Regions from separate parts of the Veillonella criceti genome, predicted to be linked through region 4. Evidence: riboswitches for the same ligand, from Rfam matches in the RefSeq annotation. Region 4 holds a riboswitch; each other region holds the start of a gene.
The links. A riboswitch is a leader RNA that binds a small molecule or an ion and turns the genes downstream of it on or off. The one in region 4 is predicted to bind S-adenosylmethionine.
Positions count from the first base shown of each region.

Region 1 (3,142 bases), 800 kb from region 4:
GTGCCGTTAATGCCTGTGGCTATATTGGCAAGGTAAAATGTGCCGGCAATTCCTTATTGCTTGATCCTTGGGGCGACGAATTATTACACTTAGGTGATACAGAAGAAATCGCTATCGGCACCATTGATTTAAGTGTTACGGAAGAAATTCGCCGTAAAATCAATGTATTTAGAGATCGAAAACCAAATATGTATCATTTGGACTAAAATAATATAAACAGACTTATCAAAGCGTTCATTTTTACAGTGTAATCCAGTAAAAAATGAACGTTTTTTGTTAATTAGGTATAGTTTTTTCATATTTTAATTTCAAATCATTAGACAATATATGTTTTTAGGAGTAATATATAGTTGTTTATTTAATTAATCCTTATTACCACACAGAGGAGGCGTATGTGGTGTCAACAATACACGAAAAATTATCTATGACTACTCCAAAGAAAACTAATTCTACTAATATAAGTAATTTTACACGGCACCCAAAATTCAACTTAAAAAGAGGCTCTAAATCCGCCTTAGCACTGGCTGCGTTTCTAAACCCCATATTCCCATCGGCCCATATAGACGGCCCACCACAAGGTCAAACTTTATATAATTGTCTAGGCTGTAAAATCGCCCATTTGCGGAAAGAAAAAGGCTGGTATCAAAAAGATTTAGCTCAAGCAGCTGGTATTAGCACTAGTTACATTTCTCGCTTAGAACGTGGCTATCATATAGAAGGCGTTACTTTAGATATTTTACTAAGAATTACAGAAGTGTTTGATATTTCTCTAGGACAACTTTTTACTTATACAAAAGATGAAATTACCATTGCTCATTATCGGGAAGAACTCCATAAATATTGCTAAGAACTACTTCAAAAAATTTTATTTTTATGGATTGACAAGATTTTTACTTTCTTCTATAATAGTAAAGTACGTTACACAAAGTAATATATGGAGAGGTGTCCGAGCGGCTTAAGGAGCATGATTGGAAATCATGTGTGCGGTAATACCGTACCGAGGGTTCAAATCCCTCTCTCTCCGCCATAAAAAAAGCACATTCAAAAGCTATACCGCTTTCGAATGTGCTTTTTTTAATTTTATTTTCCTACTTTACAAGTGTGATTTCTTCATGCTATAATCAGCAAAGAAATTTTAATAGCGATATTATCTAGAGTGATGGAGGGACTGGCCCTATGAAATCCGGCAACCATTCGATGGTGCTAATTCCTGCGGCATATACCGAGAGATAACAAATGTAGCGATGACTCGGCAAGCCGAGGGCATCGTTTTTTTATTACTCACCGCGCTATACTACTTTTGTATGGGGATATAAAAGTAGTCCTAAATTTCTATTTGAGAGAGTTTATTTGAGACAAAAGGAGGGCTTCATCTATGAAGAAATTTTTATCTGTAGCTGCTACATTTGTATTAGGCAGCGCTCTACTACTAGCAGGTTGTGGCAATGATCAAGGCAATGCAGCAACTAGTTCTGACAAAAAGGTAACATTAACAGTAGGTGCTTCACCAGTTCCCCATGCTGAAATTCTAGAACAAGTGAAAGACAAATTAGCTAAGGAAGGTGTAGAGCTTAAAATCATTGAATTTAGCGACTATATTAAACCTAACTTAGCATTAAATGACAAAGAGTTGGACGCTAACTTCTATCAGCACGTTCCATATATGAAAAAATTTGAAGAAGAACATAATATGAAATTCGTTTCAGCTGGTACTGTTCATATTGAACCAATGGGAATTTATTCTAATAAAATCAAAGATAAAGATTTACAAAACGCTATTCCAAATGGTGCCAAAGTAGCAATTCCCAATGACCCTACTAATACAGGACGAGCATTACTCCTATTACAACAAGCAGGTCTAATCACCTTAAAAGAGCCTAACAATATTTATTCCACTAAAATTGATATTGCCGCTAATCCTAAAAATTTAGATATTATTGAATTAGAAGCAGCACAAACACCACGTAGCCTCGATGATGTAGATATTGCTGTTATCAACGCCAATTATGCACTAGGGGCTCAATTAAATCCCGTTAAAGATGCTTTATTCTTAGATGATAAAAACTCACCGTATGCCAACTTAATTGCAGTTCGTCCTGGTGATGAAAATCGTCCTGAAATTCAAAAGTTAGTTAAAGCACTACAATCTCCAGAAATTAAAAAATTCATTGAAGATAAATATCAAGGTTCTATTTTGCCAGCATTCTAAGCGCTATATAACAAAGTAGTTCATACACCAAATACCTAACAGGCTCTGCACGCAGGGCCTGTTTCTTTTTGCTTTACAAATTTGTCCTCTCATGATATACTAACCAAAGAATTATATATGAAACGTTATCAAGAGTGATGGAGGGACTGGCCCTATGAAATCCGGCAACCATTCGATGGTGCTAATTCCTGCGGTATATACCGAGAGATACAAGGCGTAAGCAATGATGGCTCGGTACTACGAAGCCATCTTTTTTTATTCACTCAGCTAATGTTTCTTAATTATTGTAAGCCCGAGGAGGTATAGTATGAAAAAAATTTTATCCCTAGCAGCTACTGCAATTCTTGGTAGCGCCTTATTACTTGCTGGTTGCGGTAGCGACACAAATACTGCCACTGGTAGCAGCAACAAAGTAACAATTACAGTCGGTGCCTCACCAGTACCACATGGTGAAATTTTGGAACAAGCTAAACCTTTATTAGAAAAAGAAGGCATTGACTTAAAAATTATTGAATTTACTGATTATGTAAAACCTAACCTAGCGTTAAATGACAAAGAATTAGATGCTAACTTCTTCCAACATGTACCATACATGGATAAATTTGCTAGTGAACATAGCATGGAATTAGTATCAGCTGGTAAAGTGCATATCGAACCAATGGGGATTTACTCTAAAACAATTACAGATAAAAACTTAGATTCTGTATTGCCAAACGGCTCTAAAATTGCCATTCCAAATGATCCAAGTAATAGCGGTCGTGCCCTTCTTCTATTAGAAAAAGCAGGCTTAATTACCTTAAAAGATCCTAACAATATTTATGCAACCAAAACAGACATTGTTAACAACCCAAAAAATCTTGAATTTGTAGAATTAGAAGCGGCTCAGTTGCCTCGTAGTTTAGATGATGTAGCTTTAGCCGTTATCAATACTAA
Region 1 covers NZ_UHIO01000001.1:1,177,772-1,180,913, forward strand. Annotated here, with positions in the region: gene DYE54_RS05365 (carbon-nitrogen family hydrolase) at 1-206, shown strand, start outside; gene DYE54_RS05370 (helix-turn-helix domain-containing protein) at 398-847, shown strand; tRNA gene DYE54_RS05375 (tRNA-Ser) at 937-1,027, shown strand; SAM riboswitch class I at 1,145-1,236, shown strand; gene DYE54_RS05380 (MetQ/NlpA family ABC transporter substrate-binding protein) at 1,376-2,209, shown strand; SAM riboswitch class I at 2,333-2,423, shown strand; gene DYE54_RS05385 (MetQ/NlpA family ABC transporter substrate-binding protein) at 2,517-3,142, shown strand, end outside.
Region 1: another riboswitch for S-adenosylmethionine. It lies ahead of DYE54_RS05380 (MetQ/NlpA family ABC transporter substrate-binding protein); the one in region 4 lies ahead of metK (methionine adenosyltransferase).

Region 2 (3,142 bases), 780 kb from region 4:
TAGGCTGAAACCAAAAGAGACCACAAAATATGATAACCATCAATATCATAGCCGGTAATATAAACATATCAGGCCCTAACAAACCTAACAAGCTCATGGCTACTACCAAACCAATTAAACCAGATTGATATTTCTTAGCGGTCAATAGCATATCTAAAAATATAACAATAAATAAAGCGGCTAAAATAAACTCGATGCCTTTCATATTTAATGTTATAAAATGACTTCCAATCGCCCCAATAGCCACACCGCCTACCCAATATAGATAGTTGAGCCAGGTCACATGTAAATAAAACCATCCGCAATCAATTTGACTTGGCAAATTAATGGTCGCGTTAATAGCAAAGGTTTCATCACATAACCCATAAATCAATGGATATTTTTTCCAATCTAACGTCCCATAGCGAGTCAACATGGTTAAGCCATAAAAAATATGTCGCCCATTAACCATAAAAGCTAGTACAAAAGCGCCTAAAGGGTCAAAGGGCGCCGCTAACAGTGCGACGGTAACAAACTCCATGGACCCGGCAAAGATAGTGGCACTCATGAGAAACGGTAAATACCAAGGTAAACCTTGCCCCACAGCATATAACCCATAGGAAATACCTAAAAATAAAAAACTCGCACATATAGGAACTGTTAATGGAAACGCATAGCGAAAGGCCTCTTGCCCCTTATTCGTCATAAGGGCCCCACGCTTTTTCTGCCACTCGCTTAATCAGTGCTAATTTAGCAAACTGTTCGGCTTCCGTCAAATTATTGCCTTCTTCAGTAGACGCAAATCCACACTGTGGACTTAAGGCTAATTGCTCTTTAGGAACGTATAAAGTAGCTTCTTCAATACGAGCTAATAAATCTTCTTCTTTTTCAAGTACTGGGAATTTAGACGTAACTAACCCCAATACTACCTTTTGATTTTTTATAAAACGTAAAGGAGCAAATCCACCAGCTCGATCAGAGTCATATTCTAAAAAGAAACCATCAATATGACAATGTCCAAACAAGGTTTCTGCAATCGGTTCATAGCCACCAGAAGAAAACCAAGTCGAACGGAAATTACCACGACAAATATGCATAGTCACTGCCAAATCGTCTGGTTTACCTTCAAGAGCATAATTAATAACTTCAACATATTTTTGTGCAATATATTGTAAATCTAAACCACGTGCTGCGTATTCTTTACGTTTTGTTTCATCACAAAATTCGCCCCAAGAGGTATCATCTAATTGCAAATAACGACAACCAGCCGCATAGAACGCCTTGATAGCCTTACGATACGCTTTAGCAATGGCCTCAAACAAGGCCTCTTCCTTTTCATATTGCGGAATCGGTTCATAATGTTCTTCACGAACGCAGCAGATTAAATGTAACATAGATGGCGAAGGAATCGTAAATTTAGCAACCGCTCTATCCCCAACTGCCTCTTTAACAAATTGAAAATCCTTTATAAATGAATGATCTTCTGGAAAATCAATGATATCAACAATTTTAAGGGTCGCTGCTTTTGGTTGATGTCCTTTAAAAGCGACTGACCAATGGTCTGCTTTTATTCGTTCAACACCTACTAGTTGTTCTAAGAAATCTAAATGCCAATAAGCTCGACGAAACTCCCCATCAGTTACCGCTTTAAGGCCTACAGCGACTTCTTTATTGATTAAGTCTTTAATCGCTTCATCTTCTATCTGACGTAATTCAGTATTACCAATTGTCCCCGCTTCTACATCTTGGCGTGCCTTTTTTACTGACTCAGAGCGTAAAAAGCTACCTACTACATCATAATGAAATGGTCCTTTACCTACTTGTTTTGTGTTACTCATACTCTCAATCTCCTCTCAAATTAGGCAGATAAAGAAAAAAGTCGTCAACAAATGACGACCTACAGTCTTATCATCTGCCGGTTTCCCGTTGGACTTAGCACCTTCCTCTATATACTTAGTTATAAAGCAGGTTGCCGCAGCGTCACTGGGCCAGTTCCCTCAGCTGCTCTAGATGATACTATAAAGTTATAGCTACCAAAAGGCATCTACTACTACCATTTGGATATCTATTATAATACTTCAAAGGAAAGATATCTGTCAACTACAGTCAAACATAAGGGCCTGAAGCCAAAAAGAGCATTGAAAGTCATAATTTAAACCTTCAATGCTCTCTTATCATATTCTAACTAAATAAACTGATTATTCAGGCTTTTTAAATTTAGGGGATGTTGGGCAAGTTTCAGGCGTAACATCTTTACGAACACCTAAATCAGCACTACGATCTGTGTAATGAGTATGTAATAACTCTTCAGAACGTTCACCTAATGGTTTGCCTAAGAATTCTTCATAAATAGCTTTAATTTCAGGATTTTCATAGCTAGAACGAAGTTTCATTTCAGCGTCAGCTTTATAAATACCTTCAATACGAGCAGATTTTACTTTATCGGCTACTGGCATTTTAACACGTGGCTGACCGCCACCACCAATACAACCACCACGACAAGCCATCATTTCGATGAAGTCATATTTTTTACCAGTCGCTTTCATATTATCTAAGAAATCGCGGATGTTTTTACCACCATGAACTACGGCAACTTTTAATGTTTTGCCGCCAATTTCAACGTCAGCTTCTTTAACACCTTCCATACCACGTACATCTTGTAAGTTAGTAAATGGTTCTGGAGATGGTTCATTGCCAGTAATGAATTTATACGCACTACGCATAGCCGCTTCCATTACACCACCAGTGTTACAGAAAATGACACTACCGCCTGTTTCAGCACCAATATATTTATCCATAGTAGATTCTTCTACTTGTGTAAAATCTACGCCAGATTCGCGAATCCATTTCGCAAATTCACGAGTCGTAATGCAATAATCTGTATCACGAAGGTCTTCTTTACCCCAGTATTCAGCAGATTTATTCTGTTCTGGACGACGAATTTCAAATTTCTTAGCTGTACATGGAGCTACACTTACAGATACAATCTTTTCTGGATCCAATTTCATCTTTTCAGCGAAATAGGTTTTAAGTACAGCCGCTTCCATAGCAATACAGCTACGAGTAGTCGAAATGTTTGGTAAGTATTCTGGGTAGTATGTTTCTGCAAATTTAACCCAAGCTGGACAGCAACTAGTGAACTGTGGCAATTCACCATGACCGT
Region 2 covers NZ_UHIO01000001.1:1,157,488-1,160,629, forward strand. Annotated here, with positions in the region: gene DYE54_RS05275 (AzlC family ABC transporter permease) at 1-685, opposite strand, end outside; gene DYE54_RS05280 (5-methyltetrahydropteroyltriglutamate--homocysteine S-methyltransferase) at 675-1,817, opposite strand; SAM riboswitch class I at 1,885-1,996, opposite strand; gene DYE54_RS05285 ([FeFe] hydrogenase, group A) at 2,178-3,142, opposite strand, start outside.
Region 2: another riboswitch for S-adenosylmethionine. It lies ahead of DYE54_RS05280 (5-methyltetrahydropteroyltriglutamate--homocysteine S-methyltransferase); the one in region 4 lies ahead of metK (methionine adenosyltransferase).

Region 3 (3,142 bases), 1.2 Mb from region 4:
TGAGTACGAGTCTTCCTATTGATGTACAATATAAATTCTTGCGTACGATTCCTGGCTTGGAAGATGTGGAAATTATGCGTCCAGCTTATGCGATTGAGTATGATTGTTTAAATCCATTACAATTAACACCTGCTTTGCAAGTTAAGATGATTAAAGGCTTGTATTCTGCAGGACAAGCAAATGGTACTTCTGGTTATGAAGAAGCAGCGGCTCAAGGATTAATGGCGGGGATTAATGCCGCTTTATATTTACAAGGTAAAGAACCATTTATCTTATCTCGTTCAGAAGCTTATATTGGTGTTCTGATTGATGATTTAGTAACTAAAGGGACAAAAGAGCCATATCGTATGATGACGAGTCGCAGTGAATATCGTTTATTATTACGTCAAGATAATGCGGATATGCGTTTAACTGAAAAGGGCTATGAAATTGGTCTAGTTACGGAAGAACGGTATGCTCGTTTCAAAGCAAAAAAAGAATTGATTGAACAAGGGTTAGCTGAATTGCATAATACGCCAATTAATCCATCCAATGAAGTGCAGGCTAAATTAGAAGCAATGGGTACAGCGCCTATTAAAACAGGAATTAAGGCCTTTGACCTAGTAAAACGTAATGAATTATCTTATGGTGACGTAGCAGAAGCTTTTAATTTAACACGATATACGCCTGATGTAGAAGAAGAAATTGACATCATGATTACGTATGATGGATATATTAAGAAACAAATGGAACAGGTAGCTAAAGTACGGAAATTAGAAGAAAAGATTATTCCTGCTGATTGGGATTATGAAACGATGAAGGGCATTTCTTTAGAAGCTAAACAAAAATTAGCACAAATTAAGCCACATTCCATTGGTCAAGCTAGCCGTATTTCAGGCGTTTCACCAGCAGATGTATCCGTATTGCTTATTCAATTGGAACAGTATCGTCGTGAACAACAGTCCTAGGAGGGCCTATGAATTTTACTGATAATTTGGCGGTTCAATTAGAAGCTGCTGGTTTTACTGTTACAGAAAAACAATTAGAGCAATTTACTACCTATTATGAAATGCTTATAGAAACAAATAAAAGCTTGAATTTAACGGCGATTACGGATCCACATGAAGTAGCTGTGAAACATTTTGTAGATTCGTTGACGGCTTTAGATGAGGGGCAAATTGTTTTTAAAACAGGAGCCACCCTTTTGGATTTAGGTACTGGTGCGGGCTTTCCAGGTATTCCGTTAGCGATTATGCGACCTGATTTAAAGATAACTCTCTTTGATTCGTTGCAAAAACGACTTACTTTTTTAGAGTCAGTTATTAAAGCCCTTCATATATCCAATGTAACTACTTTGCATGGCCGTGCTGAAGATCTGAGTCATATGGTGGCACATAGAGCTACTTATGATATTGTAACGAGCCGAGCAGTAGCACGGTTACCAATTTTGTTAGAATGGGCCTTGCCTTATGTGAAACAGAATGGGTATATGGTTGCTTTAAAAGGCGCTGCCTATGAAGAAGAGTTACAAGAAGCTAAAAAAGCATTACAAATATTAAAAGGGACTGTGGATAGAGTAAAACCTGTACAATTACCTACATTAGCTGATAAACGAGCGATTATTTATGTGCGTAAAACAGGCATTACCCCAAAACAATATCCTCGTAAACCAAAAGAAATAAAGACAAAACCATTAGTGTAAATCTAACTAGTAGATTGCATTAAAGCATTTACATGCTTAAACCCCTGAGTTGAAGTTTTTACCTATAACAAAGTGTATTTTTTACATATAGGCTAAAACCTGCATACTCAGGGGTTTTTCTTGACAATCTATAGCATAGAAGGTATCCTATTTTTATGTGTTGACCTTATCAAGAGCGATGGAGGGACTTGGCCCTATGATATCCAGCAACCAGCAGAGGCAAGGTGCTACTTCCAACAGGAAACTGACAGATGAGGTAAAGTCCTCTGTCTGTATAGATGGAGGTTTTTTTATGAGAAAATGTAGTGAGAGGTGGGCGTATGGCTATTTATAATGGGCGATTACCACAAATTGATAAAGCAGAAGTAACGCGCTATGCAGGCTTACGCCAGGCAAAGGATTTTCCACAACAATATGTAATGGAGGCCTGTTTAGAGGTTCAGTTAGTGGCTGAACCTAAAGGTATATTTGAAGAATATGACTATGATGCGGAAACAGGCCTTATAAAAAGTAATCCCCCTTTGCAATTAACAGGACATTCGATTCGTCAGCATTTAGCAAAAGCGACTAAAGTATATGTTATGGCGGTTACAATTGGGGAAGCCGTTGAATTAAGGAGTGCTGAATTATTTAAAGCTGGTAATTATACATTAGGTTTATTGGTCGATGCAGCCGCTACAACAGCAGTTGAACAAGTGGCGGATCAAGTGAATGAAGTGATTAAACAGTCGGCCGCCAAAGCTGGTTATACGACGACTTGGCGTTTTAGTCCTGGATATGGTGATTGGGAATTATCTATACAAAAACAACTAGCCGCTATAGTAGGGACGGATAAAATCGGTTTATCCGTGACAGAGGCTTTTTTATTATTTCCACGTAAGTCAGTTACCGCGATTGTTGGCTGTATGCCTAATGGGGCGCAACTTTCAACAAAACGAGGTTGTACTTCTTGTACACAAGCAAATTGTGCTTCGCGTAATGGATAAGCGTGATGGATTTATGAATTTGCTAATAAAGAGAGTATACAGTAGGAATTAAAGTACAATTATAATTAGATACTGATAAGTAGTTTGATTAGAGGGTTAGGTATAGTTAGAGAGAAGAGGCGATAGTATGTATATTTTTGATGGAGCTATGGGCACTATGCTACAACAATCAGGTCTTGAGGAGGGGCAATGTCCTGAATTGTTTAATATAGAACATCCTGAAATTGTGACCAGTATTCATGCAGCATATTTACAACATGGGAGTGATATTGTAACAACGAATACCTTTGGCGCGTGTAGTCTAAAATTAGCCGATTATGGTTTAGCACAGCGTGTGAAAGAAATTAATACAGCAGCTGTAATAGCGGCTAAGCAGGCTATTATGGAGGTTAAACCTAATGCTAAAATAGCAGGTTCTATGGGACCTACAGGCCAGTTTATTGAACCATTAGGACAGATTTCTTTCGATGCAGTT
Region 3 covers NZ_UHIO01000001.1:1,570,247-1,573,388, forward strand. Annotated here, with positions in the region: gene mnmG (tRNA uridine-5-carboxymethylaminomethyl(34) synthesis enzyme MnmG) at 1-947, shown strand, start outside; gene rsmG (16S rRNA (guanine(527)-N(7))-methyltransferase RsmG) at 956-1,681, shown strand; SAM riboswitch class I at 1,845-1,939, shown strand; gene DYE54_RS07020 (methionine synthase) at 2,002-2,667, shown strand; gene DYE54_RS07025 (homocysteine S-methyltransferase family protein) at 2,795-3,142, shown strand, end outside.
Region 3: another riboswitch for S-adenosylmethionine. It lies ahead of DYE54_RS07020 (methionine synthase); the one in region 4 lies ahead of metK (methionine adenosyltransferase).

Region 4 (3,142 bases):
TTATAATAGGTGTTGAGGATGAAAAATAAACACGTAATTGTAGGTGTATCTGGTGGTATCGCTGCTTATAAGGCAGTGGAAGTGGTTAGTCGGCTTCGAAAATTAGGGGCGGACGTTAAAGTCGTTATGACTGAAAATGCGACTAAATTTGTATCGCCCATGACATTTGGAGAAATTAGTGGGTATCCAGTAGCTGTTAAAATGTTTGAAGATGTGCATGATTGGAATGTAGAACATATTGCATTAGCTACTTGGGCCGATGCCTATATTGTAGCACCGGCTACTGCCAATGTGATTGGTAAATTAGCTTCTGGGATTGCTGATGATATGCTAACTACACAACTTATGGCAACAAAAGCGCCTATTTTCTTATGTCCAGCAATGAATACTAACATGTATGAAAATCCTGTTACACAACGGAATATGAATACCTTACGTGAATTAGGTATGCATATTTTAGAGGCTGATAGTGGCCATTTAGCTTGTGGTGTGACTGGTAAAGGTCGTTTGCCTGAACCAGCGCGAATTGTGGAATGGTTATCCTTCCATATGATGAAAACAGATTTACTAGCTAATAAAACAGTAATCGTAACAGCTGGTGGTACGCAAGAAGCCATTGATCCAGTTCGGTTTATTGGCAATCGTTCTAGTGGTAAGATGGGCTATGCGATTGCAGAGCAAGCAGCATTGGCGGGTGCTCGCACCATTTTAATTTCAGCGCCTACCAATTTACCAGTTCCTTTTGGGGTAGAATTAGTATCTGTTGAATCTGCTAGAGCTATGGAAGAAGCGGTTAATAGTCGTTATGAAGCGTGTGATGCTGTTATTATGGCCGCGGCTGTAGCTGATTTTAGAGTCGAAAATATGGCGGATACTAAAATTAAGAAGATGGATACATTAGAACTTAAATTAGTAAAAAATCCAGATATATTAAAAGGGTTAGGTGCGAATAAAACTCATCAAAAATTGATAGGTTTTGCGGCTGAAACACAAAATGTTATTGAGTATGGCAAATCGAAGGTGCTCAACAAAAATCTTGATATGTTAGTTGCTAATGATGTAAGTAAACAAAATGCAGGCTTTAATGTTGATACTAATGAAGTAACTTTAATTTATCCAGGTGGTCAAGTTCGGCCCTTACCACTTATGACAAAAATTGATGTAGCTAAGCGAATTATTTCAGCCTTGGCAGAATTGTGATTCTATTGTATAATGAATCAGTGATATGAACTATCACAATTAATTTAATAGTAACTTTTGTCTCATCAAGAGTAGTGGAGGGAAAGGCCCTGTGAAGCTACAGCAACCATTCATTTTGAAAAGGTGCTAAGTCCGACGGTAATATGCCGAAAGATGGGGTTTGATTCCTCATCGCTTGGCTGATGAGGAATTTTTTTATGGAGGTAATGGGTAAATGGCTGAAAAACATGTTTTTTTCACATCAGAATCCGTAACAGAAGGTCATCCTGATAAAATTGCTGACCAAATTTCGGATGCTGTGCTTGATGCAATCCTTGCACAAGATCCAACGGCTCATGTTGCTTGTGAAACATTGGTAACAACAGGTCAGGTTCATGTAGTGGGGGAAATTTCCACTAAATGTTATGTAGATATTAATCATATTGTCCGTGAGACGATTCGTGAAATTGGTTATACGCGTGCTAAATATGGTTTTGACTGCGACACTTGCGGTGTTAATGTAGCAATTGATGAACAGTCTGTCGATATTGCTATGGGTGTTGATGATGCGCTTGAAACACGCGAAGGTGGTAGCGATAAATTTGATAAAATTGGGGCTGGCGACCAAGGGATGATGTTTGGTTATGCAACAAATGAAACTGAAGAATTCATGCCTATGCCAATCGCATTAGCTCACCGTTTATCCCGCCAATTAACTAAAGTGCGTAAAGAAGGTGTATTACCTTATCTTCGTCCCGATGGTAAAACTCAGGTAACTGTTGAATATGTAGATGGCGTTCCTAAACGTATTGAAACCATCGTAATTTCTACACAACATGGTCCTGAAGTTTCTCGTGAACAAATTGAAGCTGATCTTAAAGAGTTAGTTATCAAACCTGTATTGCCAGAAGGTTTCGTTGATGAAAATACGAAATTCTTTATCAATCCAACAGGCCGTTTCGTAATTGGTGGCCCTCAAGGGGATGCTGGTTTAACTGGTCGTAAAATTATTGTAGATACTTATGGTGGCATGGCTCGTCATGGGGGCGGAGCTTTCTCCGGTAAAGATCCTACAAAAGTAGACCGCAGTGCAGCGTATGCCGCTCGTTACGTTGCTAAAAACATTGTAGCGGCTGGTCTTGCTGATAAATGTGAAATTCAGATTGCGTATGCCATTGGTGTAGCAAAACCTGTATCTATTATGGTAGAAACTTTTGGCACAGCTAAGGTGGCGGAAGAAAAAATTGCTGAACTTGTTAAGAAGCATTTTGACCTTCGTCCAGCAGGTATTATTGAAATGCTTGACTTGCTTCGTCCAATTTACCATCAGACAGCAGCCTATGGTCATTTTGGTCGTACAGATGTTGACCTTCCTTGGGAACATACTGATAAAGCGGATGTTCTTCGCAAAGAAGCTGGTTTATAATTAAAATATCGTCATACAAATACTTATTCGGCACTTTAGTGAACCTTGTCGTTTTGTTATTTGTATGACGATTTTTTTATGTCTTTACAGTCGGCCCTTTATTTAAAAATATCGAAAAAAATGGTATAATAAAAAATACTGCAAAGGAGGGATAGTATGCGTGTAGCGGAGGTTATTATCAATCGTCCAGCAAAGAAAATGAATAGTCCATTCAGCTATGCTGTACCACCACATTTAGGTGAGATTGCTCCTGGTACACGGGTGGCTGTCCCTTTGGGGCGAACAAAAGAGGAAGGGATTCTCATTGGCTATCGTGACTTAGCAGAAGCTCCTACCTATGAAATTAAGCCGATTCAAGCAGTGTTAGATAAAGACCCTTGGTTTACTTCTGAAATGTTAAGTACGGCCAAAAAATTAAGTAAATATTATTTATGTGCTTTATCAGAAGCGCTGAGTTTATTTACGATTGATAAAAAACAATTGAAAAGTTATGAACGCCCTAAAGAACAGTGGCTAGTAGTGCAACCGTGGTTTCAA
Region 4 covers NZ_UHIO01000001.1:379,800-382,941, forward strand. Annotated here, with positions in the region: gene coaBC (bifunctional phosphopantothenoylcysteine decarboxylase/phosphopantothenate--cysteine ligase CoaBC) at 19-1,200, shown strand; SAM riboswitch class I at 1,260-1,360, shown strand; gene metK (methionine adenosyltransferase) at 1,415-2,605, shown strand; gene priA (replication restart helicase PriA) at 2,762-3,142, shown strand, end outside.